DNA from 3 places in the Mycobacterium sp. IS-1556 genome. Region 3 is predicted to be linked to each of the others. Evidence: riboswitches for the same ligand, from Rfam matches in the RefSeq annotation. Region 3 holds a riboswitch; each other region holds the start of a gene.
What was found. Region 3 has a riboswitch for cobalamin ahead of AU187_RS02280 (FecCD family ABC transporter permease). Riboswitches for the same ligand answer to the same signal wherever they lie in the genome.

Region 1 (10,536 bases), on a different contig from region 3:
GGCCCAGCACGGGCTGGACCCGAACCTCGTCGACGAAATCAAGCGCCGCAAGGACGCGCGGATGCACGAGGACTATGCCCGCCGCTTCGGGCCCCGTCCAGAAGAGGCGCGCTGGCAGCAGAACAGCAGCCCGTTCTAACCGCCGCGGACCTCGTTGGCAGCGGCCACGAGATTACGCAGCGAGGCAGTCACCTCGTCGGTCTTGCGGGTCTTGAGGCCGCAGTCGGGGTTGACCCAAAGACGTTCGGCAGGAACGGAGTTCAAAGCTTCGCGCAACGCTGTCGCCATCTCCTCGACGCCCGGGATGCGCGGTGAATGGATGTCGTAGACCCCAGGTCCGACGCTGTTGGCGAACCCGGCCGCGTTGAGGTCGGCCAGCACCTCCATGTGCGAGCGCGCCGCCTCGATCGACGTCACGTCGGCGTCGAGGTCCGCGATCGCGCCGATGACCTCACCGAACTCCGAGTAGCACAGGTGAGTGTGAATCTGCGTCGAGTCCGCCACACCCGAGGTCGCCAATCGGAACGCGTCGACCGCCCAGCGCAGATAGTCGTCTTTGTCCTTGGCGCGCAACGGCAACAGTTCGCGCAAGGCGGGTTCGTCGACCTGGATGATCGCGATACCCGCCGCCTGCAGGTCGACCGTCTCGTCCCGGATCGCCAGCGCGACTTGGGCCGCCGTGTCGGCCAGCGGCTGGTCGTCGCGCACGAACGACCAGGCGAGGATGGTGACCGGACCGGTGAGCATGCCCTTCACCGGCTTGTCGGTGAGCGACTGCGCATAGGCGATCCAATCCACGGTCATCGGCTTGGGCCGGGCCACATCGCCGTACAGAATCGGCGGGCGTACGCACCGACTGCCGTAGGACTGCACCCAGCCGTTCTGCGTCGCGAAGAACCCGTCGAGTTGTTCGGCGAAGTACTGCACCATGTCGTTGCGCTCGGGCTCACCGTGGACGAGCACGTCGAGACCGAGTTCCTCCTGCAACCTGATGACATCGGCGATCTCGGCCTTCATCCGGCGCTCATACTCCGCGAAGTCGATGGTGCCGGCGCGCAGGTCCGCGCGTGCCACCCGGATGGCCGACGTCTGCGGATAGGAGCCGATCGTCGTGGTCGGAAGCAGCGGCAGCTTCAACCGAGCCTGCTGCCCGGCGCGACGCTCTTCCGCGGGCCCGCGCTGGGCCCTGGACGCCACGATCGACGAAATCCGCGACCGGACATGGCCGTTGTTCAATCGCGGATCCGCTCGCCGCGCCTCTACGGTCGCGTTCGACGCGGCCACCTCACCGGAGACCGCGTCGCGTCCCTCTCTCAAGCCTCGGGCGAGCGTCACCACTTCGGCAACCTTCTCGGATCCGAATGCCAGCCAACTGCGCAGCGCGGCATCGATATCCGGCTCGGCGTCGAGGGAGTACGGCACGTGCAGCGTCGAGCACGATGTCGATACCGCGACGTGGCCCGCAGAGCCCAGCAGCGTGGCCAGTGTCCCGAGGGCGGCCTCGAGGTCCGAGCGCCAGACGTTGCGCCCGTCGACCACACCTGCGACCAGCAGCTTGTCCGCGAGTTCAGGCACCGCGGCGACCGATGACCCACTGCCGGCGACCAGGTCGACGCCGATCGCCTCGACCGGCGTGCGCGCCAGTGCGGGCAGCGCGTCGGTGTGCTCGCCGAAGTAGGTGGCCACGAAGATCGCCGGACGCTTTGCCAGCCGCCCGAGGAACTGATAGGCCTCTTCGGCGAGTTCGCCTGCGTTATCGACGATGTCGGTGACGAGCACCGGCTCGTCGAGCTGCATCCACTCCACGTCCCGTTCGGCGAGCAGCTGCAACAACTCGCCGTACACGACGAGGAGTTCGCGGAGCCGCTCGATCGGCGCAACCGCGCCGTCGACCGCCTTGCTCAAGGCGAGGAAGGTGATCGGCCCGACGACCACCGGACGGGCCGGAACACCCTGCGCGCGGGCCTCTTCGAGTTCGCCCAGAATTTTGGCGGGGTTCAGCGCGAAACCGGTCTGCGGGCCCAGTTCGGGTACGAGGTAGTGGTAGTTGGTGTCGAACCACTTGGTCATTTCCAAGGGAGTGATGGCGTCATTGCCGCGCGCGGCCGCGAAATAGCGGTCCACTTCGTCGGGCACCTCGGCGACCCGTTGCGGCAGCGCGTCGACCATCACGGCGGTGTCGAGCATATGGTCGTAGTACGAAAAGGTGTTGACAGGAACGGAGTCCAGGCCGGCGGTGGTGAGCGCATGCCACGTATCGCGGCGCAGGTGCGCGGCGATGGACTCGAGTTCGGCGCGGTCGACCCGGCCCGCCCAGTACTTCTCGACGGCGCGTTTGAGTTCCCGGTTCGGCCCGATGCGCGGCGTACCGAGGATGGTGGCGGTGAATGGTCTTGCGGTCATGACGACGTCCTCATCGGTGCAGCGGATGGTCATCGCCAGTAGACGTCCAGCCGAGCACGGCATCGAACCGGCTTCGGCCACAGCCCATTCCACGAGGCGATGCACCACCGGGCGCGGCGCGTCCGGTACAGCTGGCAGGTCTTCGGACTCGCAGGCCCGCGCGAGGAGATCGCGCACCTAGTGGCCGTCGCTTCCCAGCCCGTCGGGGCCAGTGCTGGTGACGGCGGTCGTTCCTGCATACCGCTGCGGGACAGTCCCGGATTCTCACCGGGTTCCCTCTCGCGCCGCACCCGGACTGGCATACGGCACTCGATGTCGATGTTCCGACTTCGTCCCCGAAGTCGGGTCGCCGACAAACCAGTTGCGCTGACCAGCCTACCCTTGCCGGCATTCGGGTACACGGCCGGCTATGCCAGCAGCGTCTGGCCGAGATATCCGCCTGGCTCGACTCCGGGCAGGATCGCGAACGTCGCCGACCCGATCGTGGTGATCCACTCGTTCAGCGCATCCGATGCCGCGAGACGCTGCTGAACCGGCATGAACTGCGCGGCCGGATCACGTTGATAGGCAGCGAAAATCAGGCCGCTTTCGGTTGTTCGTCCGGCGGGCGGAGGGTCGTCGAAGTTGTAGGGACGGCGGAGGAACTGTTCGTTCTCGTTGCGGTGCCGGGCCAGCGCGATGTGCGAGTTCGGCGGAATCACCGGGATGCCGTTCTCGGTCGCGGAGAAGTCCGGTTCGTCGAACTCCCGCTGTCCGGTGAGCGGTGCACCGGTGTCGATTCGACGCCCGACCGTGAGTTCCTTGCTGCTGCGGTCGAGTTCGTCCCAGGTGTCCATCTCGGCGCGGATCCGGCGCAACACCAGGATCGTGCCGCCGTCGAACCACCGCTGATCGTCTCCGGCGTCCCATACGTGCCGGTCGAAGCCCGCCTCGTCGGTGATGTTGGCGGTACCGTCGATCTGGCCCATGAGGTTGCGCATGCTGGCGCCCTCACCGTTTCCGATTGCGTTGCGGAATCCGGTCTGCCGCCAGCGCTGAGTGGTCATGGTGCGGACGTTCTTCAGCAGCACCCGGCCGGTGTGCGCGACGGTGACCGGATCGTTGGCGCAGATCTGCAGCAGGAGGTCCCCGCCACACCACTGCGGTTGAAGCCGGTCGGTGGTGAAGGCGGGCGGTTCAGCCAGAGATCGCGGGCGCCGGTGTGCCAACCCGATCCGGTCGAAGAGACCTGGCCCGAGGCCCACGGTGACGGTGAGGCGGGCCGGCCGGTATGCCAGTTCGGGTTCGGTATCCGCCAGCGCGGGAGTGCCCTGCGTCAACCGCGCGGCGTCCGAGGTCCACAGTTTGAGGACCGCGGCCAGCGTCTCACGCGGACTGCGCCGGGATTGCGGTGTCAGGTCGAGCGCCACGAACAGTGCGTGCGTCTGTGGTGGCGTCGCGACGCCGGCCTGATGCTTGCCGTGAAACGGTTCGACGGCGCGGTCGAACGGTTCCGCCGGGACCGCGGACTGCGCGATGCTGCATTGTGTGAGCGTCGCCCCGGCCGCCACCGCGGCGGCGCTGCCCGCGAGGAGCCGCCGGCGGTTGAGCCGCAAGGAGGCGCCGGTCGAGCGCTCAGCCATGATCGTCGTGCGGCGCCGACCCGCCGGTCGACGGCTGATAGTCCTCGTCCGCCCCGGCGAAGTCACGCACCTGCGCGGTGACGGGCAGCGTCGAGCCGTCCTCGAACTCGACGGTCAGGGTGACCTCTGAACCCGGCGGCAGCGGCTGCGTGAGGTCCATCAACATCAGGTGATCTCCGCCGGGCACCAACGCATGTGAGCCGTCGGCCGGGATTGTCATGCCGCCCTCCTTGGGGCGCATCGTCTTGACGCCGGTGGCGCCGGGCGCGACCTCATGGACTTCGACTCGGCCCGCCACATCCGAGGTTCCTTTGACAATGCGGGCGTCGTGGTGTCCGGTGTTGGTGAAGGTGCCGAACACCGCCGCCATACCCGTCTCCGCCGAGCTTGCCCACTGGTCGGCGATGGTCACCGCCGACGCCATCGGCTCTTCATCGTGGTGGGCCTGCGTCGTACAACCCGCGGCAACGACCGTCGCCGTCGCCGCGAGTAGCAAAGCTTTGCGATACCGATTGTCAGACATGGGCTTTCGTCTCCTGCTTCTTTTCTTCTTTACGTTTCTTGACCGCGCCGACGAAGAGGTCGACGACCATGAATGCCGCGAGGCTGAGCCCGAACAACGGCAGCGCCCAGGCCAGGGCGAGCGCGACGACGGCCAGCGCGGTGACCGCGACTGGGTTCAGACCGCGAAGGGTGCCGCGCAGCGGCGGACGTCCCACTGCCCAAGCCGTTCCGCGCGTCGGTCGTCGTCGCCACCACATCACGTAACCGCGCGCGACAATCGTGATCAGCCCGATCGCGGTGAGCGCCAACAGGATCTGGTTCGGAACGCCGAACAGGACGCCCATGTGTGCGTCGATGGCCCAGTCGGTGAGCTTGGCCAGGACCGGCCACTCGGCGAAGTCGACACGGTCGGTGATCGCACCGGTGTGGGGGTTCACGGTGATCGCATCGTGTCGGGTCGGCCAGTCGCGCTTGTTCTCCGCGACCTGCCAGCCGTGGCCGGGTTCGGCGGGTGGGTACATCCACATCGGCCCACGCAGTCCCGCGTCGACCGCGGTGCGCAGCGCCGTGTCCGCGCCGTGCAGCGCGGCGTCACCACCTGTCGGAGACACCCCACCGTGCTGATGCCCGCCCCGGATGTCGCTGCCGGCCGCTTGCGCCAACGTCGTGTCGACCGTCGGCGCGGTGGTGTTCAACCGCTCCTGGAGAAGATTGACGGTCTCGCCGCCGTACCGCGACCAGGTGATGCCGGTGATCGACAACCCCAGCAGCGCCACGATGACCCAAACCCCCACCGCGCCATGCCAGGACAGCGTGCGGCGGCGATCGGTCTTGTCGCGGTCGGGCACGGCGATGCGGCGCAGCTTCTTCGTGTCGCGGCGGTGCAGGTACCACAGCGCCAACCCCGCCAGCGCGATCACCCACAGCCAGCTCGCGGCGAGTTCGCTGTAGTTGCGGCCCACCACGCCGAGATGCAGGTTGCGGTGCAGTTCGTCGAACCAGGCGCGCAGCGGCATCCACTGGCCGTAGGTGGTCAGCGCGCCGCGAACCTCGCCGCTGTACGGGTCGACGAAGACCGTGCGCGCGTAGTCGGGCGGTACGTCGTCGACGGCGAGCGTCACGCGTGTCGTCTCGTCGGCGGCGGCGGGTGGGCGGATGCTTTCCACCGTCCCCTCGGGGTGGGCGGCCCGCGCGGCGCGGATCTGCTCGGCCAGTGGCAGCCGCTGCTGGCCGACGCGGTCGACCGTGACCTCGTGGCGGTGTACCGCGTTGTCGATCTGGGGGATCACCGCGTACAGCAGTCCGGTGGCGGCGGCGATCAGGATGAACGGGCCGACGAAAACGCCGGCGTAGAAATGCAATCGGAGCAGCAGTGGGCGCAGCCCGCGCAGGTGTCGGCGCGTGGGCGCGCTACGGGTGGGAGTCGTCGTCATGGCATCGGAAGCTTTCGAGCCGGTGGCGCGCCGAGCGCCGGCACGCCGGAGATTGAGGTGGCTAGTGGGAACTAGGTGTCAGGGGCCGCGAAAAGCAGCCACCCGCGGTCGGCGAGACCGCGGCGAATTCAATCGAGGTGGCGGGCTATGCCGCCGTTGCGGACCTGACCGGCGGAGCGCGCATACCGAGCCCGTAGTTGTACAGCACGGATTCGGCGACAACGGTTTTGGCGGCGCGATGCAGTCGGCGCACCCGCGGCCGCAGGGCAAGAGCGGCGAAGATCCGCAGCCAGCGCAGCACGGACACGCAGACCACGTACAGGTATTCGACGGCGGCGATCGCCGCACCGAGAACGAGCGCGGCGCCGATGTGCGCCGCCACCATCGCGGGCGTGAAGCCGAGGGCGGCGGCCGAGTGGTGGTGTCCACCGGCGACGATGAACGAGAGGTGGCCCAGGACCTGCGCGAGGCTCAAGGCGCCGACGGCGCCCACCAGCCGCGCGTGGCGACCGTCGAGTGCGAGCCGCGCGACCGCTGTGCCCGCGGTGGCGCAGACGAGCGTCGCAACGATCAACGCCGACCCCCGGGGAAGCTCGCCCTCGGCGAAGGTGTGAGCGGTCGCGGTGAGGATGGCGGAGCACGCGCCGACCAGGCCCCCACGCAGCCAGCGTGCGCGCGATGTCGGCGTGCTCATTTGCCGCACTCTACCGGCCGGGTCCGGTCACCCTTCGACCACGACGCCCGCGGCGGCTTCGATCGGTTTCACCACCGCGGTGAAGTCCGAGTCGGCCCCCTCGCTCGCCATCGTCGACTCCCAGACCTGCGCCACGGCGTCGGCAACTTCGGTCGGCAGCCCCAGCGCTTTCGCCTCGTCGAGGTAAAGCCGAACGTCCTTGACCATCAGCCCGGTGGCGAAGCCGTAGTCGAACGTGCGTGGCAGGACCGCCCGCGGAAACTTGTCCCGACTGGCATGGGTGCCGCCCGACCCGGCGTTCAGGACATCGAGCATCACCCGGGCGTCGAGGCCGGACTTCACGCCGGCCACCATCGCCTCGGCGGTGACCGCCAACGTCGTCGCCGCGATCAGGTTGTTCACCAGCTTCATCGTCTGTGCCGCTCCGGGCTTCTCCCCGACAAACGTCGCTCGGCCGATGGTCTCGAAGATCGGCAGGCAGGCTTCGAAGTGGGCCGGCGGACCCGACACCATGACCGCGAGTGTGCCCGCCTGGGCTCCGTGCACGCCTCCGCTGACGGGACTGTCGAGCGCGGCGATCCCTCGCTCGGCGAGAAGCACGCTGTTGCGCTGCGCCGTTCGGCGGCCCACCGTCGACAAGTCGACGAAGCGTTCGGCGACGCTTCCGCGCGCGACGTCGGCGGCGACGGACTCCGATGTCGCGGGGGTCGGCAAGCTGACCAATACCGTCGCGACGCGATCGGCGACCTCGCGCACCGACGCCGCCGCTTCGGCACCGGCTTCGACTGCTTTGTCGACCACCTCAATGCGCCTGTCGCACACCACGACCCGATGCCCGGCCGCCCGCAGGCGAGTCGCCATCGGAAATCCCATGTTGCCGAGGCCGATGAAGCCGACGTCCATGCCGAGCCCTACTGGTGGTCGGCGTCGTCGAAGGCTGCACGCGCCACCCGGAACGCCGCCACCGCTGCGGGGACACCCGCATAGACGGCGACCTGCATGAAGATCTCGCGGATCTCCTCACGCGTGACTCCGGTGGTGAGAGCGCCCCTGACGTGCGTGCGCAACTCATCGGGACGGTTCAGCGCCGCCAGCATCGCAAGGTTGAGCATGCTTCGGGTTTTCCGGGGTAGGCCGTCGCGACCCCATACCGCGCCCCAGCAGTACTCGGTCACCAGATCCTGGAACGGCCCCGTGAAGTCATCCGCGCCGTCCGCGGCCTTCTGCACATAAGCCTCACCGAGTACCGCGGTGCGGATTTCGCGGCCCCGGTCGTACATGTCTTGGTCCACCACTCGAGAGTGGCAGACCGCGACAGCGCCGACTCAGCCGACTGGCGCAGGCGCTGGCGGCGTCGGTGCCGGCGCGGGGGCCGGGGCCGGTGGTGGTGGTGGTGGTGGGGGTGCGGGCGCCGCGAACGGGGCTGGGCCCAGCGCTGGTGCCGGTGCTCCGAACGGTGCCGGCGGCGCTGGTGCGGGGGCAGGTTCCGGAGCAGGCGGAGCCGGCTCGAGACGTGCCACCGCGTAGGCCGCTCCCTCGGCGGCCATCCCGTTCACGAGGTACGAGTTGTGCGCGAAGCTCGGAAGACCGATGGGCGCGCCGTTGCAGATCGTGTCGCCCTCGGCGCACAGGCTCAGCGTCTTGTCTTGATACGACGGCCCGATCGCGATCGCGGGTGCGCCAGCGTCGGTCAGGAATCGATCCGACGGCCGGCCAAACAGCACCACGGCGGCAACGTGGTCGCCGACTTCGTCGGACATCGGCTCGGGGATGAAGTGCCGGTACTCAGCGGGTACCTCCTCAGGAATCTCCGCAGAGGTCACATAACCGGCCACCGCGGCGCCCTGCGAGAATCCGCCGAGCACGATGTCGGTATCGGGGCACGCCGCCGCGGTCGACTCGACTTTCCGTCCCGCATCGCGGATCCCGTCTACGACCGTCCGCGCGAATTGGATCCGATCGCCGAAGTCCGCACTCGCCGGGTAGTTGACCGCGTAGACGTCGATCGAGCGCGGAGCGGCCTGCGCGCGCAGCGCGTCGACGAATGCCTGCCCGACCCCGCCGACACCGACTGGCTCACCGGTCCCGCGAGCGAACACGACTTGCACGTCGGGGCAGGCGGGCGGCGCCGGTGGTGGCGGAGGCGGCGGTTGGGCCGCCGCAAGAGGCACCGTTGCACTGACGAGCGCCGCGAAGGGCACGACCAGACCAACCATCCGAGCGATTCGACGAGCACCCATTCGACCACTCCCTCTACGTGTGTAGCTGTATCGACCGAACTGCCACGGCAGTCGCGGTTCGTCATACCCGCATTGTTTGCCAGTCAATCAACGAGCCTCGCGGCGGGATTCATCCGCGGCTCGGCTCGCTGATCCTCACCAGCATTTTGCCTATGTTCGCACCGGTGAACAAGCCGTTCATAGCATCCACACACGACTCGATGCCCTCGAAGATGGTCTGGCGGTGCACCAACCGGCCCTCCTGCGCCCACCGGCGCAACGGCCCGAACGCCTCCTCGAAACGGCCCCACTCGTCGAGCGCGTTGAATCCCTGCATGAGCGCGGTCTTCGACAGCAGGTTGACGTAGTTGGCCGGGCCGGGATGTTCGCCGGTCAGGTAGCTCGAAATGACGCCGCACAACACGACCCTGGCCTTGTGGGCCAACCGGCCGAGCATCGCGTCGAGGATCGGCCCGCCCACGTTGTCGAAGTACACGTCGACGCCCTTCGGGCAGTGCTGTTTCAGCGCCGCGGGCAGGTCGTCCGCGCGGTAGTCGATGCACGCGTCGAACCCGAAATCGTCGATGACGGCCCGGCACTTCTGCGGCCCGCCCGCGATGCCCACCACCCGGGCGCCGGCGATCTTGGCGATCTGACCGGCGACCGAACCCGTGGCACCGGCAGCCGCCGACACCACCACGGTCTCCCCCGGCTGCGGCTTGCCGATGCCGACCATCCCGAAGTAGGCCGTTGCGCCGGTCGGTCCGTACACCGACATCACCGCGAGCTGGTCGACGTCGGGGCCTTCGACGGGTGTGGTGAAGATGTCGTCGCGGCTGATGACGTATTCCTGGAATCCGGTCAGCGTGGTGACCACGTCACCGACGGCGTACGCGTCGCAGCGCGAGGCGACCACTTCGCCGATGCCCGCCGCGCGAATGACCTCGCCGAGTTGCACCGGAGGCAGATACCCCGGCTGGTCGTTGAGCCAGGTGCGCGCGGCGGCGTCGATGCCGATGTAGGTGGTGCGAACCAACGCCTCACCTTCGGCGGGTTCCGGTGCCGGGCGGGCGATCAGCTCGGTGTCGGCGGGCTGGACCAGCCCGGTGGGTCTGCGACGCAACACGATCTGGCGGTTCATCAGCTCGGCCACGACCGCAACCTACCGAAGGTCGAATCAGCTCAGCGGTCGTTCATCCCGATCCCCGGGTAGGACGGCGGTTAGCGCCCTTGCTCCTCGGCGCGCTTGCGCTGCTCCTCTTCACGCTTCTTCTGCTCTTCCTCGCGTTTCTTCTGCTGCTCTTCGAGTTTCTTCTGCTGCTCTTCGCGCTTCTTGAGTTCTTCCTCCGTCAACGGAGGCGTACTCGGAGTGGGAGGCGCCGTCGTGGTGCCGGGTGCCGGCGGCGGACTCGGCGGTGCGGTGCTCGTCGGCGTGGAGGCCGGTTGGGGCGCGTCGAACGGTGAGTTGATCATCAGCAAGACGGCGGCCAGGGCCAGCACCGCGGCGACCGCCGCCACGCCGATGCGTGTCTGCTTGCGGCTCGGCGGCTTCCAGCCGCTGTCGCCAGCCGCGTGCGGCATGTAGGTCGCCGGAGGCACCGGAGACGTCATCACAGCCGTGGGCGGTCGCAACGGAGCGCCGACCGGCGCACCGAATCCGT
Region 2 (10,536 bases), on a different contig from region 3:
TTGGACAGCTCGCGAAGCCGCGTCGGCGCATAGCGGACGTCGAGGGAGAACCCACCGTCGCAGATCGCCTCGACGCTGTCGTCGTAGCCGACCAGGATCAGCGCGCCGGTGCGCCCGCGCAGGATGCGCTCGAGACCGTCGCGCAGCGCGGTTCCGGGCGCCAGCCGGGCAATGGTCTCGCGCAGCGTCGGCCGGGCCAACGGCACTACGGTGCGGCCCGATCTGCCGCCCGCCTTCACGGCCATCGCCCCTCCCTAGGTTCGGCCGCCATTGCACTATCTTCGCTGATCTTTGCTGATTTCGCGTAAAACCCGCAACGCCGAACCGATGTCGTCGGCGGTGATCGCGCGCAGGCCCGCAGGAACGGACGTGACGCCCGGCGGTATCACCGCCGAGGTGAAGCCGAGCCGCGCCGCCTCGGCCAGTCGACGGTCCATGCACGTGACCCGGCGCAGGTCACCCGCCAGGCCGACCTCGCCGATCGCGACCGCCTCGGCCGGCATGGGCAGGTTCATCGTCGACGACGCGATGGCCACCGCGACCGCGAGATCCGTCGATGGATCGGTCAACCGCATCCCGCCCACAGTGGACAGGTAGATGTCGCGCGTGCCCACTGCCAGGCCCGCGTGCCTGTCGAGCACCGCGGTGATCATCGCAGCGCGTGACGCGTCGATACCGCTGACCGCCCGCCGCGGAGTCCCGTTCGCGGGTGGCCCGATCAGCGCCTGCACCTCACCGATCAAGGGACGCTTACCGTCGAGAGCGACCGTGATCGCGGTGCCCGCAACGGGTTTGGGGCGTTGGTCGCGGAACAGGGCCGAAGGGTCGGCGACCCCCTCTATTCCGTTGTCGTGCAACAGGAAGCAGCCCACCTCGTCGGCGGCGCCGAACCGGTTCTTGATACCGCGGACCATCCGCAGCGACGACGCGCGATCACCTTCGAAGTGCAGGACGACATCGACCAGGTGCTCCAGTGAGCGGGGCCCCGCGATCGCGCCGTCCTTGGTGACGTGACCGACGAGGATCATCGCGACGCCCCGGGATCGGGCGGCCTTGGCGTAGGACGTCAGCGCGGTGGTGACCGCCCGCACCTGGGTGACGCCGCCGGTGACACCGTCGGCCTCGGTGCTGGACATCGTCTGCACCGAGTCGACCACCACCAGGCTGGGCTGCACTTCGTCGATGTGCCCGAGCGCCGTCGCGAGGTCCGATTCGGCGGCCAGGTAGACCTCGTCGTGGGTGCATCCGGTGCGTTCGGCCCGCATCCGGATCTGGCCTGCGGACTCCTCACCCGAGAGGTACAGCGCGCGCCTACCGGCCGCGGCCCATCGGTGCGCGACCTCCAGCAGCAGCGTCGACTTGCCGACGCCGGGGTCGCCGGCCAGCAGCGTCACCGAGCCGGGAACCAGGCCGCCGCCGAGCACCCGGTCGAATTCGGTGACACCGGTGTGGAAGTGGCGGGTGCGGCCGGGATCGATGGAGGTGATCGGCACGGCCGGGGAGGAGGGTGCGACCGAACGTCGCGCGCCCGCTCCGGCCACGGCGGAGAGGACGGCTACCTCGTCGACCGTGCCCCAGGTGCCGCACTCCGGGCAGCGACCGACCCACTTGAGGGTGATGTGGTGGCATTCGGAGCAGCGGTACTGCGAACGAGCATTGACGCCACCTTTGGCCACGCTGTGACGGTAACCGGCGCCGCCGACAGAAACCGACAGAAACTCAGTGCTGAGCCGCCGTGTCGCCGACTTCGCTCAGTGCCCGCCGCCGTGACCGCCGGCCGTGTCGCCCGCTTCGGAAGCGTCCACACGCCGCGGCGCCTCGCCCGCCGAGATCGGCACCGGCACGGTGGTTTCGCCGGCCTTCTGGAACTTGAACGTGAAGTCGTACGTCAGCCCGTTGGTGATCGGCTTGGACAACGTCACCTTCGCCTCGGCGGCTTCGGCCGCCTCGACGCTCTCCAATGGGGTGATCTGTCCGTCGGGCGCGCCGACGGTGAGCGCGCCGCCGGCCGGCAGCGTGGTGTCACCGGTCAGTGTCACCTTGCCGATGTCGGAGGTGACCGAAACCAGCTTGTCCGCCGTGTCGGGCGAGGCGTTGGACGCCTGGAAGATCAGCTCCACCTCTTTGCCCGGCTGGACGTAATCGCTCACTTGCTCGGCCCGCAGGTGCACGTTGCGCAACGCGATCGCGCCGAGGTCGGCGCTGGTGCCGTTGACGGCCGGTTCCTGCAACGTCATCTGCGAAACCTGACCGGAACTGCAGCCAACGAGTGCGACGGCGGCAGCCAGCCCACAGGCGGCCAGTTTGAAGCGGTCCACTCTTGCCTCCTGCTCGACCGTCGGGCGACCGATGCGTCCGGCCGCGGGGATTCGACTATGCACAGTAGTAGGTGCTCGCAGCGGGCGGTAGCTGAGGGCCGAGTGGGCGGGGAAAACTCTCGCCACAGCCACCCGTCAAGATCGGTAACTGCGTGTTCAGGGCTCTGCGGCGGCTACCGCCGGGGCGCCGACGAGACACCGATCAGAGCCCGGAGCCATGCATGGATTCGCCGTCGTGTCAACCCCTGGCGTTCTCCTGAGGTGCCCCTGACCTGCACCGTTGGTGCACCCCCGACTCGGCCCCGTGCTAGCATTGATGTGTGAAAGGGGCTCGAAACTGATGATTTTCAAGGTCGGAGACACCGTTGTTTATCCCCACCACGGTGCTGCGTTGATCGAAGCGATCGAAACCCGGACCATAAAAGGTGAGCAGAAGGAATACCTCGTCTTGAAGGTCGCCCAAGGCGACCTCACGGTTCGAGTGCCCGCCGAGAACGCAGAGTATGTCGGGGTGCGCGACGTCGTCGGACAGGAGGGCCTGGACAAGGTTTTCCAGGTGCTCCGCGCCCCCCATACCGAGGAGCCGACCAACTGGTCGCGGCGGTACAAGGCCAATCTCGAGAAGTTGGCTTCAGGTGACGTGAACAAGGTCGCCGAAGTCGTCCGCGACTTGTGGCGACGCGATCAGGAGCGTGGCCTGTCTGCGGGGGAGAAGCGGATGCTGGCCAAGGCGCGGCAGATCCTGGTGGGCGAGCTCGCGCTTGCCGAGAACACCGACGACGAGAAGGCCGCGACCATTCTCGACGAGGCACTCGCCGCCGCCTCCTGAAGGCTGCGTACTCGCTGATGTCGGCGGCGGGCCTGCCCCGAGTCGGGCTCGGCACCGACGTGCACCCCATCCAGGTCGGGCGGCCGTGCTGGTTGTTGTGCCTGCTGTTCGATGACGCCGACGGCTGCGCCGGCCATTCCGATGGCGATGTGGCGGCGCACGCCCTGTGCGATGCGCTTCTGTCGGCAGCCGGCCTCGGCGATCTCGGCGAAGTCTTCGGCACCGGCCGTGCCGAGTGGCGGGACGCCAGCGGCGCGGACATGTTGCGTCACGTCCGTCAGCTGGTCGCCGGGCAGGGTTTTCACATAGTCAACGCGGCCGTACAGGTCATCGGCAATCGGCCCAAGGTCGGCCCGCGGCGTGGCGAGGCGCAGGAACTTCTGTCCGGATTGCTCGACGCCCCGGTGTCGGTGAGCGCGACCACCACCGACGGGCTTGGCCTGACCGGCCGCGGCGAGGGTCTCGCCGCGATCGCGACCGCGTTGGTGGTGAAGCCCGAATAGGCCGGTAAGCTGGCCGGTCGTGAGTGGAGCGAACGGTCGGGAAGGGTGACCGAACTGCGGCTGTACGACACCATGACCGGTGCTGTACGCGATTTCGTCCCGGTCCGCCCCGGCCACGCTTCCGTTTACCTGTGTGGGGCCACCGTGCAGGGGCTGCCACACATCGGACACGTTCGCAGCGGCGTCGCATTCGACGTGCTGCGGCGCTGGCTACTGGCCAGGGGCTACGACGTCGCGTTCATTCGCAACGTCACCGACATCGACGACAAGATCCTCAACAAGGCAGCCGATGCGGGCAGGCCGTGGTGGGAGTGGGCCGCCACCTATGAGCGCGCGTTCTCGGCCGCGTACGACGCGCTCGGCGTGCTGCCACCGTCCGCCGAACCGCGCGCCACCGGTCACATCACCCAGATGGTCGAGTTGATCGAGCGGTTGATCGAACGCGGGCACGCATACGCCAGCGGCGGTGACGTGTACTTCGACGTGCTCGGCATGCCGGGCTACGGGAAGCTGTCCGGCCACCGGATCGATGACGTGCATCAGGGTGAGGGCGTCGCGACCGGCAAGCGCGACGACCGCGACTTCACGTTGTGGAAGGGCGCCAAACCCGGTGAACCGTCCTGGCCGACGCCGTGGGGCCGCGGCAGGCCGGGCTGGCACACCGAATGCGTCGCGATGTGCGAGGCGTACCTCGGCGCCGAGTTCGACATTCACGCCGGCGGGATGGATCTGGTGTTCCCGCACCACGAGAACGAGATAGCCCAGGCCGAAGCCGCCGGCGACCCGTTCGCGCGGTACTGGTTGCACAACGGCTGGGTCACCATGGGCGGCGAGAAGATGAGCAAGTCGCTGGGCAACGTGCTCGCGATTCCCGCTGTGCTGCAACGGGTCCGGGCCTCGGAACTGCGGTACTACCTGGGTAGCGCGCACTACCGGTCGATGCTCGAGTTCTCCGAGACGGCGCTGCAGGACGCGGCGAAGGCATACACGGGGATCGAGGACTTTCTGCACCGTGTGCGCAACCGCGTGGGTGCGGTGGTGCCCGGCGAATGGACGCCGAAATTCGCCGCGGCGCTCGACGACGACCTGGCGGTGCCGATCGCGCTGGCCGAGGTACACGCCGCCCGCGCCGAGGGCAATCGCGCCCTCGACGTCGGCGACCACGAGACCGCGTTGGGCCACGCGATGTCGATCCGCGCGATGATGGGCATTCTCGGCGCCGACCCACTCGACGAGCGCTGGGAATCCAAGGACGAGACGTCGGCCGCGTTGGCCGCGGTCGACGTGCTGGTGCAGGCGGAAGTGAAGCGCCGCGAGGACGCCCGGGCCCGGCGGGACTGGGCCGAGGCCGACGCGATCCGAGACCGCCTCAAGGAAGCGGGCATCGAGGTCACCGACACCGCCGACGGCCCGCAGTGGACGCTGCTCGACGGGTACACCAAGTAGATGGCGGGCAATTCTCGGCGCAGGGGGGCGGTCCGCAAGCCGGGCACCAAGAAGGGGCCGACGGTCGGGTCGGGCGGTGTGCGGCGACGGGGGCTCGAGGGTCGCGGCGCCACCCCGCCCGCGCATATGCGCCCGAATCATCCGGCCGCAAAGCGCGCGGCCAAGGCGGCAAAGTCGCAGGGGCGGCGGCAGGGCAAGAAGACCGACGACACCGAAATCGTGCTGGGCCGCAATCCGGTGCTGGAGTGCCTGCGGGCCGATGTGCCGGCCACGGCGCTGTATGTCGCGCTGGGCGCGGACGCCGACGAACGGCTCACCGAGGCCGTGCAGATCGCGGCCGATGCGGGCATCTCGATTCTCGAGGTGCCGCGCCACGATCTCGACCGGATCGCCACCAACGGCTTGCATCAGGGTGTGGCGCTTCAGGTTCCGCCCTACTCGTACGCGCACCCCGACGACTTGCTCGCGTCGGCGAGAACGGCCGGTTCGCCGGCCCTGCTGGTGGCTCTGGACAACATCTCGGATCCCCGCAACCTCGGCGCGATCGTGCGATCGGTGGCAGCATTCGGCGGCCACGGTGTATTGATCCCGCAACGCCGGTCGGCGTCGGTGACCGCGGTGGCGTGGCGCACCAGCGCAGGTGCCGCGGCGCGATTGCCGGTTGCCCGCGCGACGAATCTCACTCGCACACTGAAGAGTTGGGCCGACGCCGGCTTACAGGTTGTCGGGTTGGACGCCGGCGGGGACACCACCGTCGACGAACTCGACGGGTCGGGGCCGATCGTCGTGGTGGTCGGTTCCGAGGGCAAGGGGCTGTCGCGGCTGGTGCGGGAGACCTGTGACGCCGTGGTGTCCATCCCGATGGCGGGACCCACCGAGTCGTTGAACGCGTCGGTGGCCGCGGGCGTGGTACTCGCCGAGATCGCCCGTCAACGCCGTCCGGTCTGAGCGCGAGCAGTCGCAAAGTGCCCTATTCCGAGGGCATTTCGGAGCACTTGGCGTCTGCTCGCGGAAAACGGATCAGATCCACGGATCGGCGGGCTGCCAGAGCGTGGGCAGGTGCAGCGCGACGCCGTCCTCGTCGGCCAACCGCGACAACACCCGCATCGAAACATCAAGGTCGTCGGCGGCGTAGGGCAGTGCGCGCAGCGGTTCGTGCAGCGGACGGAAGAAGTCGTCCCAGTGGATGAGCACCACGCGGCGCGCGTGCACCGTCCGCACGGTCTCCTGCCAGTAGTCGACGAGATATCGCTCGTGTTGTAACCCGAGCTGACCGACACCGAGATACACCACGTCGGCGCGCAGCCCTGCCAGCGCGCCGGGGACGAACCCCGCGCTGCCGATCACCAGCAGGCGTCGGTCCGACGGACGGTGGTGAACCAGCGTGGACCACGCCTCGCCACATCGGTATGCCGACGCCTTGACCGGTGGGATGACCGGTCGGGCGATGACACCGGGGAACCGGTCGGGTGGACAGTGATCACCCTCGATGAGCGTGACGTCGTAGGCGCCGAGCCGGACGGCCTCCCCGGCGGTGACGACGACCAGGCGGTCCTCCGGCAGCCCGTGGCCGCGGCCCACCTGGGCAGCCGACTTTCCGCCCACGATGCTCGCACCGGTCCGTTCGGCGACCACCGCGCTGTCCATCGCGTGGTCGTAGTGAGTGTGAACCGGTAGGACGGCTTGCAACCGGTCGATGCGTAGGCGGGTCAGGCAGCCGTCGATGCGCGGTTCTGACGGCGCGAGCCGCCGCAGCGCAACTTCGCCGAGTCCGGGCCGCGAGAAGAACCCGTCGGTCAGCACGGCCGAATCGCCGTCGTCGATCAGCAGCGTCGTGACACCTGCCCAGGTCACTGTCAGCGGGGCGTCCGGCGCTGCGATTGGGACGTCGAAGTAGTTCGCATAGTCCGTCAGGTCCGGCCTGCCCAGCTTGAGGCGCATAGCGCCAACTCTAGGTGCGGTCCTCGCCGTCGAAGGACGTCGCGCCCATGTCACTCGCCAGTTCCGCGCCGGTATCGCAGGGATCCTCGTGCCAATCCCCGAACGGGTCTGGGTAGCTGGGCCATTCGCCGGGGCGCGACCATTCCTCGTCGGTCAGCAGCGCGGTGCGCAACGCATCGACGATCTCCTCCGGTTCCGCACCACACACCAGCACGGTGATCGACACGTGCCGGTCACCGAGGCGGTCGTCCCAGTCGGCCGCGGCTAGCGCCACGCGGTGCGGGTCGGCGTAGACCTGTTCCCCGGCACTCATCGCCGCCAGCCACCGACCCGCGTATTCGAACCGCATTCCGCCGCCGGCCGATTCCAGCCACATGACGTCGTCGAAGCGGTTGGCCAACCACAGCCTGCCCCGGGTGCGCACCACGCCGTCCAGCAGCACGTCGAGCGCGGCGTGCAGGCGCTCCGGATGAAACGGGCGCCGCGCAGAGAAGAGCAACAAGCCGACGTCGCCGTCGGCATCCAGGGACGGTTGGCCCGCGAGCAGTGGACCGTGAGGACTGTCGCTGCGCCCGCGCCTGCTCTCGGGCTCGAGATTGGCCAGCGCGACTTCAACCCGTCCAGCCCCGACGGTCAGGCGCGCTCGAGGGGCCAACCGCCGCAACACCTTCAGCGTCTGGGCGTGCGGTTCGCTGAGTACCAACGCGTCGGCGAACTCGGCCTGCGCCACCACCACCTGTGCCACTGTCCGGCCGTCGTCGAGGTAGTCCTCACCGACAGCCTGCTCCAGCCAGCCGCGGGCATCGACACACGTCACCACGGCGTGGATGCACACATCGCGCGCCGCCGGCCCGTCGACGTAGCCGGGGCCAACCCGCACACGGACATTCTCGATCGCCCAGCAGACCGGCTCCGGTTCCAGCCACGGCATCAGGTGCACCGCAATGCGATTCACGTCCGCACGCCGATGGAGCCGGCGCAGGAGGACGAGGAGGTCGTTGCGCACCGTGCATGCGACACAACCGCGGACCAACTCCAGCGGCCACTCTGACGTTTGCCCGCCGGTGGTCACGCTGCGCACCACCACCTGACCGTCGTAGGTGTGACGGACCACCACCGCGCCGGACGCGCCGGCCAACACCTCGGCGACACCGTCGGCATCGCCTTGACCGCAGATCAGCACCACTGGAGTGCGCACTCGACCTCCCCTGAGTTGAAAATGATTGTCATTAACGTTAGCGTACCCAGCCGAGGAGGAACATGTCCGCGCACTGTCAGGTCACCGGCCGAGCACCCGGCTTCGGCAATTCCGTATCGCATTCGCACCGGCGGAACCCGCGTCGCTGGAACCCGAACATCCAGACCAAGCGGTACTACCTCCGGTCCGAGGGCCGCCGAATCACACTGCGAGTCAGTGCCAAGGGAATCAAGGTCATCGACCGCGACGGCATCGAGGCCGTGGTCGTCCGGTTACGCAAGCAAGGGCAGAGAATCTGATGGCGCGCAACGATATCCGGCCCATCGTCAAACTGCGGTCGACGGCCGGTACCGGCTATACGTATGTCACGCGCAAGAATCGGCGCAACGACCCCGATCGCTTGGTGTTGCGCAAGTACGACCCGGTGGTCCGGCGCCACGTCGACTTTCGCGAGGAGCGCTGATGGCCACGGGAGCCGCCAACCGACTCTGGCAGTTGCGTGCGCGGTGCCGGGGATTGCCGACCGAGATCTTCTTCGCGTCAGATGCCGAGCGCGGTCAACGCCGGGTAATTCGCGAGGAACGAGCCAAGAAAGTCTGTCGCGGGTGTCCCGTGCAACGCGACTGCCTGCGGTACGCCCTGACCAATGTGGAGACCTGGGGCATCTGGGGCGCGACGACGCCGCGGGAGCGGCAGCGGCTCGCCGTATCTCGCCAGGTTGATCGGAAGAGCGCCGGCTGACCACTGTGTGGCAGGATCGATGCCGACAGGCGACCGTGACCCCGAGGAAGCCGGTGTGAATCCGGCGCGGTCCCGCCACTGTGATCGGCGCGGTCTTTCCGACGCGCCGGGAGCCAGATACTCCTCGCGGTCGCCTCCTCACCACAACTGGGGCGGATTTCCCCGGCGAGGACGGCCTCGGCATACCGAGCGCGCTTCCCGTCGCGTCCGCCCATGACGGGAGGTACGGAGAATGGCGGCGCGTCGATACCTTGCCACGGCGGCGATCTCGGCACTACTTGCCGCGGGATGCGGTACACCGGCACCACCATCGGACAACGCGGCCGGTGAAGCCTTGGCGGGATTTCCCGTCACCGTGACCAACTGCGGCATCACCACGACATATGAGCGTCCGCCGCGGCGGGCTGTCGCCCTGAATCAGCACGCGATCGAGACGATGTTGGCGCTGGGGCTGAAGGAATCCATGGTCGGGACCGCGTTCCTGGACGACCAGATCCTGCCGGAGTACAAGGATGCCTATGACTCGATTCCGGTGATCGCCGACGAGTACCCGTCGTTCGAGACGCTGCTTGCCGCCGAGCCCGACTTCGTCTACGGAGGGTGGGCAAGCGCATTCGACGACAAGGAAGGGCGCGGACGAGAGCGACTGATCGAGGTGGGCATCGACACCCATCTCAACACCGAGAACTGCACCTCCGGGCCGATGACGGCGTCCGCGGTGGACGATGAGATCCGAACGCTGGGAGAGATATTCGGTGTCAGAGAGCGAGCCGAACAGGAGATCGAACGTCAACGCCGCACCCTGCAGGACAGTCGTGATCAAATCCACGGTGTCGCGCCGATTGATGTCGCGGTCTATGACAGCGGCGAGACGACGGTGTTCACTTCCGGCGGGAAAGGTATCGGCAACCAGATTATCGAGTCGGCGGGCGGGCGGAACCTGTTCGCCGACGTGCCGAAGGTGTGGGCCGACGTGTCGTTCGAACAGTTCGCCGAGCGGGCGCCTGACGTCATCCTGATCTACGACTATGGCGACCAGTCGGTCGAGCAGAAGAAGAGGTTTCTGCTGGAGAACCCGGTGCTACAGCGAGTGCCGGCGATTCGTGACCAGCGCTTCGCGGTGCTGCCGCTGTCGTCGATCACCGCCGGTGTCCGTGTCGGGCGCGCGGTGAAATCACTTGCCGAACAGCTACACCCGGGCCGAATCGGATGACGGCGGCCATCCTGGACCGACCGGCCTCGGCGGCACCGCCGGTTCGCGGACGGCTTCCATACAGTGTCGCGCTCACGCTGCTCGTGGTGTTGCTGTTGGTGTGCATGACCGCAGGGGTCACCATCGGGTCGGTGGCGATTCCTCCGGGGCAGGTGTGGCAAATCCTGCTGCACGAACTCAATCCGGTGTTCTTGGACGCGACATGGCCGCCGACACGTGCCTCGATCGTGCTCGATGCGCGGTTGCCCAGGGTCGTGCTGGCGGCGGTGGTTGGCGCCGGCTTGGCGACATGCGGGATGGCGTTGCAGGCGGTGGTGCGCAATCCACTGGCCGACCCGATGCTGCTG
Region 3 (10,536 bases):
ACGGCTTTCGCGCCCGGTACGCGCGTCGCGGGCATCGACGGACACAATACGCGAGTCGGACACCTCGGCGTCATACACTGTGTGTTCGAGCAGTACGGTCGCGGTCGGCTCTGCTTGCAGCAGCGTAAGGGCCCGCAGATCACCATCAGTCCCGCGAGCGGCGAGCGCGTCAACGAGGGGGCCGGTTTCACCCCGCGGGGTGAGACCGATCTCGACACTGGCATTGCCCCCGAGACAGGGCCGATTCTGAATCAACGCCACCCGACACCCCAATCGCGCCGCTACAAGCGCGGCCGCTGACCCAGTGACACCGCCGCCGACGACGACGACGTCGAAGTCGCCTCCCTCGACAGGTGTCTCCGGCAGGCCGCGCAACCGTCGTCGCCACGACCGCGCGTCCGGTCCGGCGCCGTTTAGGGGCGCCCCGTCGTCGCGGGTGAACAATAACGCGTCACAACGCCCGTCGAACCCGGTCAAATCGTGCAACACCAACTGGGCGCTGCCCGCGGCCAGATCGATCATTCCGGCGGATTCCCACGACCAGTCCCGGCCGCTGGCGCCGAACTCCGTGGCAAGCGTGAAGCCGTTGACCGACAGCGTGAATCGACCCGGGTGATGCGACGGAACCCAGTCCTTGGTGTGGACCCACACGTAGTAGGAGCCGGACACGGCGACCTCGATCACCGCGCTCGCGTCCGCGACCGGCGTGCCCAATCCGTGCGCAAGAAGATACGGTGCACCCATCTGCGACTCGAACTGAGAATCGAGCACCCAGCCGCCGTAATCGTCGAACTCTGCGGCAGTCACCAGATTTCCGGTCTCCACGCCGGTCCCGGTCGCGTTCATTAATCCTCCTGCACATCTGTATTCGCTACTCGAAGAGCCAGAGCACCCGCCTCGACCCAGGCGCGCGGCGCGGTCGAATCTGTCAGGACAACTTGCTTATCATCGTTGCCGATGTTGCCGCCGCCGGAAAGTTGCATAAACGCCTTCGGCGCCTGCGCGAGTCCGACCCGAATCGTTTCGAGATAGCCGATCGCACGGTCGCGCACCTACGGCGCAACATCGTCGAGGACCTGCTTCCTTCGGTCGAGGTGATCGGTAATGACGAAGCTCTGCATGGCGATGCGACGCGAGACAAGTTCGAACATATTCGACAGGCCTGGCTTCGGTACGGACTGGTTGTAATCGGCGATGGTGCCCCACAGCGCGGATCAGCTCTGTCATTGGCGTTGTCGATTTAGGGTGTTTGTATCCCACATTGTCGAAGTGCACGTCGATACCGTCAGGGGTGGCAGCGCTCAGTAGGCGGCTTACGTCGCCGCCGTGGTAGTCGAACGCCTCCTCGAAACCAAGTTCGTTGCACAGCCATTCATGCTTAGCAGCGCTATCGGCGCTGCCGATAACCCGGTGACCGCGCGCATGCGCAAGTTGACCCACCAGACCGCCGACCGCGCCTGCGGGACCGGACGAAATCACCGTGTCTCTGGGGTACAGGCCCGCAACGTCGAGCAACCGGACATAAGCGGTCAGGCCGGGAATGCCGAGCACTACCAGATATGCGCTCAGCGGTGCGATGCCCGGGTCGACGACCAGGGCGTTTGTGTCACGAACCACCGCCAGGTCGCGCCATCCGGCGTGGTGCTGCAAATACGCACCCACTGATGCCGTCGTCGACCGGGACTCGACGACCTCGCCGGACAACGCACGACCGACCTCAAACGGCGGTAGGTCGAACTTTCCGACGTTCATTCGCCGCCGCATGTACGGATCCACCGACATACGCCGGTTCCAGACGAGGGTTTCACCCTTCGCGAGCTTCCGCACCGGCACCTCCGCAACGGTGAAACTCGCGGCGCTCAGGGCGCCGACCGGTCGCGAAGCGAGATGGACCTGGCGACTGATCCGACCGGTCACTGGCCGAACCCGTCAACGTAACCCTGTCCCAAGCTCGTATATGGCACATGGGAAGACCATAACATGCTGAGTTCAGAATGCAGACCCAGCGAATTCGGTGCCGAAATCGCGGCGCGACTGGGGGCCTGGGCTGACCAACCTTGAATACGAACCGCTGGCCGAAATCATGGGCCGCAGCCACCTTGCTCCTGAAGCGTGCAACTGCAGCGCACCGGACACCGGCAACATGGAGGTGCTCACGCTCTTCGGCACCGTCCGAAGCGCTCGGGTCGGTCGCCGGGCACAAAGAGCAGGCTGCCCATGCAGGACCTCCGGGTGTCCGCTCACGCCAGGACCGCGCTGAAGGTCCAATCCAGCACCGGGCGTCCATCAGCGCCGCCGGAGTTGGCATCGGCCGTGACGCGCAAATGTGCCAGCCCGCCACCATCGGGAAGGGGATCCAGTCCCTGCACGGTAACCACCGAGTTGATCATGTCTCCTTCGTGCACGGGGCCGACATGATCGCAGCCGGCCCAGCCACCGACAGTGACCATCGCCGGCAGTGCTCGGACCGACTGGTTCAACGCCAGACCGATGGTGTGGCCCCCATAAACCAGACGAGAACCGCCGGCTGCGACGGCGTCGTGGTGCACCGTTGCGAGATTGCCGGTCAGCCGCGCCAACTCCGGGGCGGACGAAACCAGTTCGGCCCCTTCGACATTCCACGTCTGGCCCACCTGCAGATCCGCGAAGTGCGGGCCGGCAACGCGCTCCTTGAAACGGGCGAGGTTCCAGTCGGCGATACCCGCGGTCAGGTCCGCGAGCGATGACTGACGCCCGATGACGGCGAGGTCGTCTCGCGGCCCGTCCTCGACGGAATCGTTGGGGGAGAGCGGCAGCATTGCGCAGCGCCAGTACTCCAGCACCACCTGGCCGTGCTGGTCGGTGGTCACGATATGCAATGCGGCCAGTCCCGTCGGCCGCCTGCCTTCACGCCGGGTGTTTTCCTTGAGCCCGTCAACCGTGGTGACCGTCGAAAGAGTGTCACCGACCACGGGGTACCGACGGAACGCCAGACCCCGGTAGAACAGGTTGGCCTTGACATGTTGAGTCACCGTCGTGGATTGGCCGATCGAGGTGTCCCACACCACGGCCGGGGGGACCAGGCCCCGGTGCCCTGTCACATCCTCGGCGAGCGTGTCGTCCAGAAACAGTCGGAGGCGGTTGCCGACGATGGCATGGTGGGCCGCCACCAGGCCGTCGGTAAGGGTTACGGCGGGCGAGTCTGCGAACTCCATGCCCACCTTGAGTTCGTCAAAATACGGCCCGCGCACGTGGGTGGTTACGTCTGACATGCTGCTCCAGGAGTCGACTTCCTGGTCGGACTGTACTGGCGAATTATTCTCCGCTGACGATCGCATCGGAAAGCGTCGCCCTCAACTGACGCGCGTGAAAACGGAAGCAAGTGGGGGTGGCCTTGGTGCCGATGGTCGCGACGGACGATCTCGTTGAAGGGACGAATAGACATCGCCGTTGCAAGTTTCTAACCTGTCCGAGACACATGTAGCCGGGCCAAGGTCGGTCCCTGCAACGAAGGATCCTGACAATCCGAATGAGTCGGGCGGGCCACTCTCTTCGACGAACAGTGGGCGGGTTTGCTGCCGCGGTACTGGTGCTGGCCATGTCCTTGGCGGGCGACGTAAATGCCGACCCGGCGGCGGACGCGCTGGCCAGGCTCGACGAGTTGTCCCGTCAGGCGCTGCAGAGTCGTGAAGCCGTCACAGTCGCGCAACGCGATGCCGCCGCAAAACTGGCCGCCCTGACCGCCGCCGAAGACCGGCATCGCGCAGACCAGGCAACCCTCGACGCCGCGAACTCCCAGCTCGCTCCCCATCAAGCCGCGGCCGACCGGGTGGCGGCGATGACGTACGTGAGTGGACGCACCGGCCAGTGGGCGGCGTTGCTGACCGCAAGCTCCCCGCAACAGCTGATCGACGGGCTATCTCTGCAGCGGGCGGTAGCCGCTGTAACGGCCGATCAGTTGAAGGCCTTTCGAATAGCCCGTGAGCGCGCGGCCGTCGCCGCCAACGCCTCAGAGAAATCGGCCGCTGACGCCCGCGCCGCGGCGGAGAAGTCTGCTGCAGTGCGCGCAGACCTGCAGGCAAAATTCAGAGAACTGCAGCGTCAGATCGCCGCCGCGGAGGCCCAGTACGCGGCGTTGACACCCGCTCAACAGGCGGCTGTCGACAACGCGGCCGCACCGCCGCCACCGCAGGCTGTGCCCCCTCCGGCCAACCCCCTACTCAACGCGATGCCCGGCCAACCTCCCCCTGCCGCTGTCCCTCCACCCGCGGCCCCCGCGGACATCCCGGAGGCGCTGCCCGTCGGAGTCGCCTATGAGGCCGGCCTACAGCCCAACACCATCCTGGCTGCCCGCGCCGTCAGCCACAGGTTCCCCCAGATTGCCGACATCGACGGGGTGCGCCCCGACTCCAAGCCGTGGCATCCGAGCGGCCTGGCGATCGACATCATGATCCCCAATCCCGAAAGCCCCGAGGGCATCGCGCTCGGAGACGAAATCCTCGCGTTCATGATGAGCAACGCGAGCCGATTCGGTTTGCAAGATGTGATCTGGCGCGGCACCTACTACACACCGAGCGGTCCTGCAGGATCGGGCTACGGTCACTTTGACCACGTGCACGTCACCACGACACCACGCCGCTGACCGACGAGTCGCGTCACGCCGCACCCTCTCGACCGCGGCGCTGTATTCCTGCCCTCACGGATGTAGGTTCCACTGGCCGCAATCGCTGGCCAGGACGTCGTTGACGTCGACGCGGATGCCGCCGACCACCGGTCCCGGATTCGAGGCGGTGTCGATGATGCGCTGGTACAGAACCGCCGCGGGGTAGATCTGACCGCGCGACCAGGACCGCGTCTGCCACGCCCAGACGTGGCCGGGCGATTTTGACCGCCCGATGACACCATCGGCCGCGGCCCACTGGCAGGTATTGATGCCCCCGTAGACACCGGTGCGCTGCGCGCCGAGCACCGAGTTGATTCCCCGAAACCACGGCAGCGCCAGATCGTTCCACGCCGTGCGGTCGATGTCGTCGTCGACGCTGAAGAAGATCGGTGCGCTCCGGCCACCACCGGCCGCGGTGTGCAGTTGCCAAGCGGTACGCGCGTCGGCGACGCCGCCGGCGTACCCACGGGTGAAGTCCGATGGTGCTGTCCCGCCCGGCTTTCCGTATTGGTAGTTGCTGACGATGACCAGACCGGCGGCGGTCAGGGACTTGGCGTACGGAAGGGTGATCGGCTTGGCGCCGAAGGACGAGCCGGGCCGCGACGTGGATACGTAGTTGATCACCCCGGAGTGGCCGGCGGCTCGGATGGCTTGGGCCGGGATCTGGCGCATGGCGTAGTCGATAAGAGTTGGAGCGGCGGCCTCTGCGGTCGGACTGCCGACACTCGCCGATGCCGCACCCAACCCGACCAGCGCCGAAGCGGCTGCGGCATACCGCAATGCATCACGCCGGGAGACCGGGCATGAACGCCGAAGGCTATATGTCTCCGGCGGGCCCTCCACGGCAGGATGTTAACAATGAGACTCCTGTTAACGGTGTAGCCACGCCGGGCGAGTTGCCGGTGTCGCGAAGCCGTGCGAGAGCGGCGCTTTCGCCCTCCGGGATCGCGATCACAGCTGCGGCCGCGCAGCGGAGGCACCGCACAGGGCCTGTGCGCACGGGTTATTGTGTGAGCGGTTATAGCCGCGGTGGGGCTAGGAAGCCGGTGTGATTCCGGCACGGTCCCGCCACTGTGACCGGGGAGCGGACCCCACGCGTGACCACGGCCTGCGGGCTGGAAGGGCGGGGCGAGCGGTGATCCGGGAGTCAGGACACTGCGCCGCCGCGGGCCGGGATGACGGGGCGTGGAAACCCCGGGACGGAGATCGCTCATGCACACGCGTGCCCGAAATTGCCGAAGGTTCATCGCCCGTCGACAGGCGATGCGTGAAATGCCGAGCGGCCCTGCAGTTCTGACATGACGCCAGTGGCGGCCACTCTGTGTCGCCACCTCACCTCCACGTCACGATCACCATCGAGGGGATCGCTGTCGGCAACGTGGTTCGTCGTGTTGATGTTTGGCCTTTTCGTACTGGGGCTCGCCTCGACGGTGATCGCGGTCGGCATCGGGTCGGTACGCATCCCTGCGGGAACGGTGGTGGAGGTGATCTGGGCGAAGACGCTCGGATCGGCGAGCGGCGAGGTAGCTTCGCACATCGTCCAAATCGTCTGGGACTTAAGGGTTCCCCGCGTTGCGCTCGCCGCGCTCGTCGGCGCGGGTCTCAGTGTGGTGGGAGTTGCGGTGCAGGCGCTGGTGCGCAATCCGATCGCCGACCCGTACGTGCTAGGCGTCTCGTCGGGTGCCTCCATCGGTGCGGCGGCCGTCATCGTGTACGGCAGCGCATTGGGGCTCGGCGCTTTGGGACTGAGCGGAGCCGCGTTCGCGACCGCCTGTCTGTCGATGGCAATGGTCTATCTGGTCGCCAGGCGCAGCGGCCTCGGGCTCAGTCCGCTGCGGTTGGTGCTCACCGGCGTGGTCGTCGGTTACGTGCTCTCCGCGCTGACAAGCTATTTGGTGTTTCTCGGCGACCCGCGCGGCGCCCAGCAGGTGTTGTTCTGGCTGTTAGGGGGTTTCGAGCGCGCGCGATGGTCGACATCGGCGATTCCGGCGATCGCGCTGGCACTAGTTCTCGTGTGGCTCGTCGCCCGCGCCCGGCCGATGGATGCGCTACTCGCCGGCGACGAGGCCGCCGTCACCTTCGGCGTTGCGGTGGCGCGGGTGCGCCTGGAGTTGTTTGTGGCCACCGCGGCGTTGACCGCGGTCATGGTTGCGGTGTCCGGAGCGGTCGGGTTTGTCGGGCTGGTGGTGCCCCACATCGTGCGGCTGCTGGTCGGTGGATTGCACCGACCGGTGTTGATCGCCAGCGCGCTGTTCGGTGCGGTCTTCATGATCTGGGTGGACCTGGCCGCGCGCACGCTGGCCAGCCCGCAAGGGATACCGGTCGGCATTCTGACCGCCATCGTTGGCGGCCCGTTGTTTCTCTTCCTGATGTCCCGTCGTGACCGACTGGAGGGCGGCCTTCGATGAGCGACGCCGCAGACGTCAACGTCGATCAGCTCGCCGTGCGGGTCGGGGGCAGGCTGCTGATCGACGGGTTGAGCATCGACGTGGGACCCGGCCGGTTCGTCGGGCTGGTGGGTCCGAATGGCAGCGGAAAATCCTCGTTGCTCAAGGCGATTTACCGGGTGCTGCGCCCCGAGCGCGGCGAGATCAGCATCGGCGGTGTCCGCGCCACCTCGCTGAACCCGAGGGCGTTCGCTCGCACTCTGGCTGTCGTGGCGCAGGAAGCGCCGATGGACGTCGGACTCAGCGTGACCGACATGGTGATGCTCGGCCGGATTCCTCACCAGCGCGCACTGAGCCGTACCTCATCGGCCGACCGTGCGGCCGCCGTCGACGCCTTGGCCACCGTCGGCGCCGCCGACCTCGCAGAGCGGGCTTGGCCCACGTTGTCAGGCGGTGAGAAGCAGCGTGTGCTGCTGGCCCGCGCTCTGGCCCAAGACTGCCGGGTGCTGGTGCTGGACGAGCCGACCAATCACCTTGACGTGCGCCACCAGTTCGACCTGCTGCGGCTTATTCGTGGCCTCGGGGTGACCACCCTCGCCGCGCTGCACGACTTCAACCTCGCCGCCGAGTTCTGCGACGACGTCGTCGTCCTGCAGCAGGGAGCGGTCGTCGCCGCAGGATCCCCGGCCGAAGTGCTCGTCGACGAGATCGTGCTTCCGGTGTTCGGCGTGCACGTCGACCACATCCGGCACCCACGCACCGGAGCGCTGCGGCTGCTCCTGTCTGCACCCGACGGCATTGACGATCCGGACGCAGTTCCGAGCACCGTCTCATCTACCACCGCGACCCAGGAGCACTGTCCATGAACGGAATTCGACCCATATGCCCGGTGCTCGCCGCCGTCGCGGTCGCCATCACCGGCTGCGCCGGCGACGGACCGAATGCGGTTGTAGACCCGCCCCGGTCGGGTGAACACAGCATCACTGTTGCCGGTGATCTGCCACCCGTCACCGCCGAGTTCAGCTGGCCGCCGGCCAACACGCCGCCGGACCACTACCCGGTAACTGTGTCCTCCTGCGGTGAGCCGGTGACCTTCGACGAAGCGCCGGACCGCGCTGTCGTTAACGACGACAACATGATCGAGTTGATGTTCGCTCTGGGTCTGACCGATCGAATGGCCGGCTATGCCGGCGCTGGTGAGCGCCTGCGGTTAGCGGTGTTCATCGACGACTATGCCGCCGCGACCTCGCTCGGCCCCGACTACTTCGCTCTCGAACCGCTGCTGGGCGTCGCGCCGGACTTCGTCTTCGCGGGCTGGAACTATGGATTCGATACCGGAGGCATCAACCCCGACAGCCTCGCCGAGTTGGGCATTCCCAGCTATGTGCTGTCCGAGTCATGCCGACGCGTCGACGACACGCTCGCCCCCGCCACCATCGACGAGTGGTTCGGTGACGTGCGTGCCATCGCCGCCATCTTCGGAGTGCCCGAACGCGCCGAGGCTCTGATCGCGCACTGGCAGCAGCGGCTCGTTCGGGTCGCTGACCGCATTCCGGCCGACGCAGAGCCGGTACGGGTGTTCTGTTGGGACTGGGGCACCGACACTTTGGGCACCGGCGCAGGATTGACGATCGTCCCGCAGCTTTACCAGCGGGCCGGCGCGGTCAACGTCTTCGCCGACCTGGAGGAGATGTGGGAGAACGTCTCGTTCGAGGCGTTCGTCCAGCGAGCCCCCGAGTTGATCGCGGTCACCGACTACGGAGACGGGCCGACCGGGCAGCAGAAAATCGAGATGCTCAAGGCGATGGACGGTGTCGGCACGGTGCCTGCGGTTCGCGACAACCGCTTCCTCGTGTTGCCCCAGGAAGCGGTCAACCCCGGTATTCGTATCGTCGACGGAATCGAAGCGCTCGCCGCGAACCTGTATCCCGAGCAATTCGCCGACCTCGTCGACACACCCGGATTCGGCCTGGCGGCGACGGCCAGCTAGGACGTCGACCACCTTGGGCTACAACCAATGTCACCGGACGCACGGCACGGATAGCCGTACACGGGCGCAGCCGTGGGCGGATCGGCGCCGGGTCGAAACGGCGCTGGCGAATGCCGCCGAGCTGGGCCCATACTTCGCCCTGCACCGCGATGCGACCCGAATTCCGCTGCCGCCACAGCAGATGTATCAGCGGCGACGGCTTCAGTCGCTACTCAGTGACGTCGCAGAGGACATCGGTACCGACGAAGGACGCGTCGCGGCATCCACACTGCAGTACGGCTTTGCTGCCCGGTGCTGGTCGGTGGTGCTCGGAGTGTGGCACCACGCAGGGTTGCTGATCGACACGCGTGAACTCGAGCTCGTCATAACCGCGCCCGGGTCAATCGCATTGGCGATGGGTGATTTACGCGCATGGGACTGCGCATCCGTGTCTGTCGACGAGGCGGCAGCCCTCATCGCCGACGCGGTGATCGCCCACCCGCTGGGCAGCTTGCACACGGCGCTGCACCGGGTGGTCCGGATTGCCGACGGGCTGCTGTGGGGTAACGCGGCCTCAGCGCTGGTTTCGGCCCCTCAAATCGTCACCGAGAAACGGCCCAACGTGCGACTCACCGCCGTGACCGCGGCGATACTGTCGCGCTCACCGCTGGCCAACCGGCTTGCCATAACCGCCAACAGCGAAGTTCGACGGCGCAGCTGCTGCCTTTGGTACCGCACGCGGCACCAAGACAACTGTGCCGACTGTCCGTTGACGGGTCGCGCCACTATTCGTCGGCGAACAAACACAGCGCCCGACCACTAACCAGGAGCACACGATGAGGGTCGTGTGGAGGCTGCGCGTCCGGGCGGCATACGAAAGCCGTCATCTGAATTTGCGCACGACGAGAGACAGTGCCGACGGTTCACATGCCCCGCCCGTGGCGGAAATCAGCTGCGGACATCGCGGTGCGCTCCCCGTGCTCGGATGTAGGTGTTGAGCACATCAATGAGCGCTCTTCGGTCTCTGCTGGTGTCGAGCGGTTGAGGTGACACCATCTGCGCGAGAACGATTCCCCGTAGCGTCGCCCAGATGAGGTTGCCGATCTCCATGGCCTGCGGTGCGTCCAGATCTTCGCCGAGATGCCTGCCGAGCTCGGTGAATTGTCGCATGGTGTCGGACAATCGAGCGTTGACTTTACTGTCGCGCGCTGCGCGGGTGGAGATGAGGACTTCGAGCGCGGCCATGGATGTCGGGCTGGAGAACGCCTGCCACATCGCGTCGACGACCAGCTCGGTGCGGCGATCGGTGGGCAGGCTCACGGTCTGCTCACGCAGACCTTCGAGGGCGTCGGTGAGTTCGGCGAGTCCCTGGTCGACCACCGCCATCAGGAGGCCGCCGAGGTCTCCGAAGTGGTATTGCACCACTCCCCAGGTGAGCCCGGCACGCCCGGTGATGCGACGCACGCTGGGTGCCGCGAAACCTTCGTCGAGGATGTACCGCACGGTTTCGTCGATGACGGCTCGGCGGGTGCGTTCGG

Region 1: linked by a shared signal. The riboswitch ahead of metE (5-methyltetrahydropteroyltriglutamate--homocysteine S-methyltransferase) and the one ahead of AU187_RS02280 (FecCD family ABC transporter permease) in region 3 are both predicted to bind cobalamin.
Region 2: linked by a shared signal. The riboswitch ahead of AU187_RS24100 (ABC transporter substrate-binding protein) and the one ahead of AU187_RS02280 (FecCD family ABC transporter permease) in region 3 are both predicted to bind cobalamin.

What each region holds. Positions count from the first base shown of each region.
Region 1 covers NZ_LQIM01000042.1:189,303-199,838, reverse strand. The annotation lists gene AU187_RS24785 (DUF5313 domain-containing protein) at 1-139, shown strand, start outside; gene metE (5-methyltetrahydropteroyltriglutamate--homocysteine S-methyltransferase) at 136-2,403, opposite strand; cobalamin riboswitch at 2,525-2,726, opposite strand; gene AU187_RS24775 (Dyp-type peroxidase) at 2,811-4,025, opposite strand; gene AU187_RS24770 (copper chaperone PCu(A)C) at 4,018-4,548, opposite strand; gene AU187_RS24765 (PepSY-associated TM helix domain-containing protein) at 4,541-5,962, opposite strand; gene AU187_RS24760 (hypothetical protein) at 6,108-6,656, opposite strand; gene AU187_RS24755 (NAD(P)-dependent oxidoreductase) at 6,684-7,559, opposite strand; gene pcaC (4-carboxymuconolactone decarboxylase) at 7,568-7,948, opposite strand; partial or broken gene AU187_RS24745 (cutinase family protein) at 8,165-8,896, opposite strand; gene AU187_RS24740 (NADP-dependent oxidoreductase) at 9,006-10,028, opposite strand; gene AU187_RS24735 (serine/threonine-protein kinase) at 10,097-10,536, opposite strand, start outside.
Region 2 covers NZ_LQIM01000042.1:48,798-59,333, forward strand. The annotation lists gene disA (DNA integrity scanning diadenylate cyclase DisA) at 1-245, opposite strand, end outside; gene radA (DNA repair protein RadA) at 276-1,676, opposite strand; gene AU187_RS24050 (copper chaperone PCu(A)C domain-containing protein) at 1,752-2,318, opposite strand; gene carD (RNA polymerase-binding transcription factor CarD) at 2,659-3,147, shown strand; gene ispF (2-C-methyl-D-erythritol 2,4-cyclodiphosphate synthase) at 3,165-3,650, shown strand; gene cysS (cysteine--tRNA ligase) at 3,696-5,096, shown strand; gene rlmB (23S rRNA (guanosine(2251)-2'-O)-methyltransferase RlmB) at 5,097-6,044, shown strand; gene AU187_RS24075 (MBL fold metallo-hydrolase) at 6,117-7,037, opposite strand; gene mrf (ribosome hibernation factor-recruiting GTPase MRF) at 7,048-8,235, opposite strand; gene rpmB (50S ribosomal protein L28) at 8,298-8,534, shown strand; gene rpmG (50S ribosomal protein L33) at 8,534-8,698, shown strand; gene AU187_RS24095 (WhiB family transcriptional regulator) at 8,698-8,976, shown strand; cobalamin riboswitch at 8,996-9,119, shown strand; gene AU187_RS24100 (ABC transporter substrate-binding protein) at 9,209-10,189, shown strand; gene AU187_RS24105 (FecCD family ABC transporter permease) at 10,186-10,536, shown strand, end outside.
Region 3 covers NZ_LQIM01000001.1:469,154-479,689, forward strand. The annotation lists gene AU187_RS02250 (FAD-dependent oxidoreductase) at 1-846, opposite strand, end outside; gene AU187_RS24835 (MDR family NADP-dependent oxidoreductase) at 946-1,917, opposite strand; partial or broken gene AU187_RS25830 (acyl-CoA dehydrogenase) at 2,033-2,170, shown strand; gene AU187_RS02265 (MaoC family dehydratase) at 2,241-3,251, opposite strand; gene AU187_RS02270 (coiled-coil domain-containing protein) at 3,509-4,621, shown strand; gene AU187_RS02275 (DUF1906 domain-containing protein) at 4,676-5,485, opposite strand; cobalamin riboswitch at 5,680-5,799, shown strand; gene AU187_RS02280 (FecCD family ABC transporter permease) at 6,037-7,050, shown strand; gene AU187_RS02285 (ABC transporter ATP-binding protein) at 7,047-7,895, shown strand; gene AU187_RS02290 (ABC transporter substrate-binding protein) at 7,892-9,019, shown strand; gene AU187_RS02295 ((2Fe-2S)-binding protein) at 9,033-9,821, shown strand; gene AU187_RS02300 (TetR/AcrR family transcriptional regulator) at 9,947-10,536, opposite strand, start outside.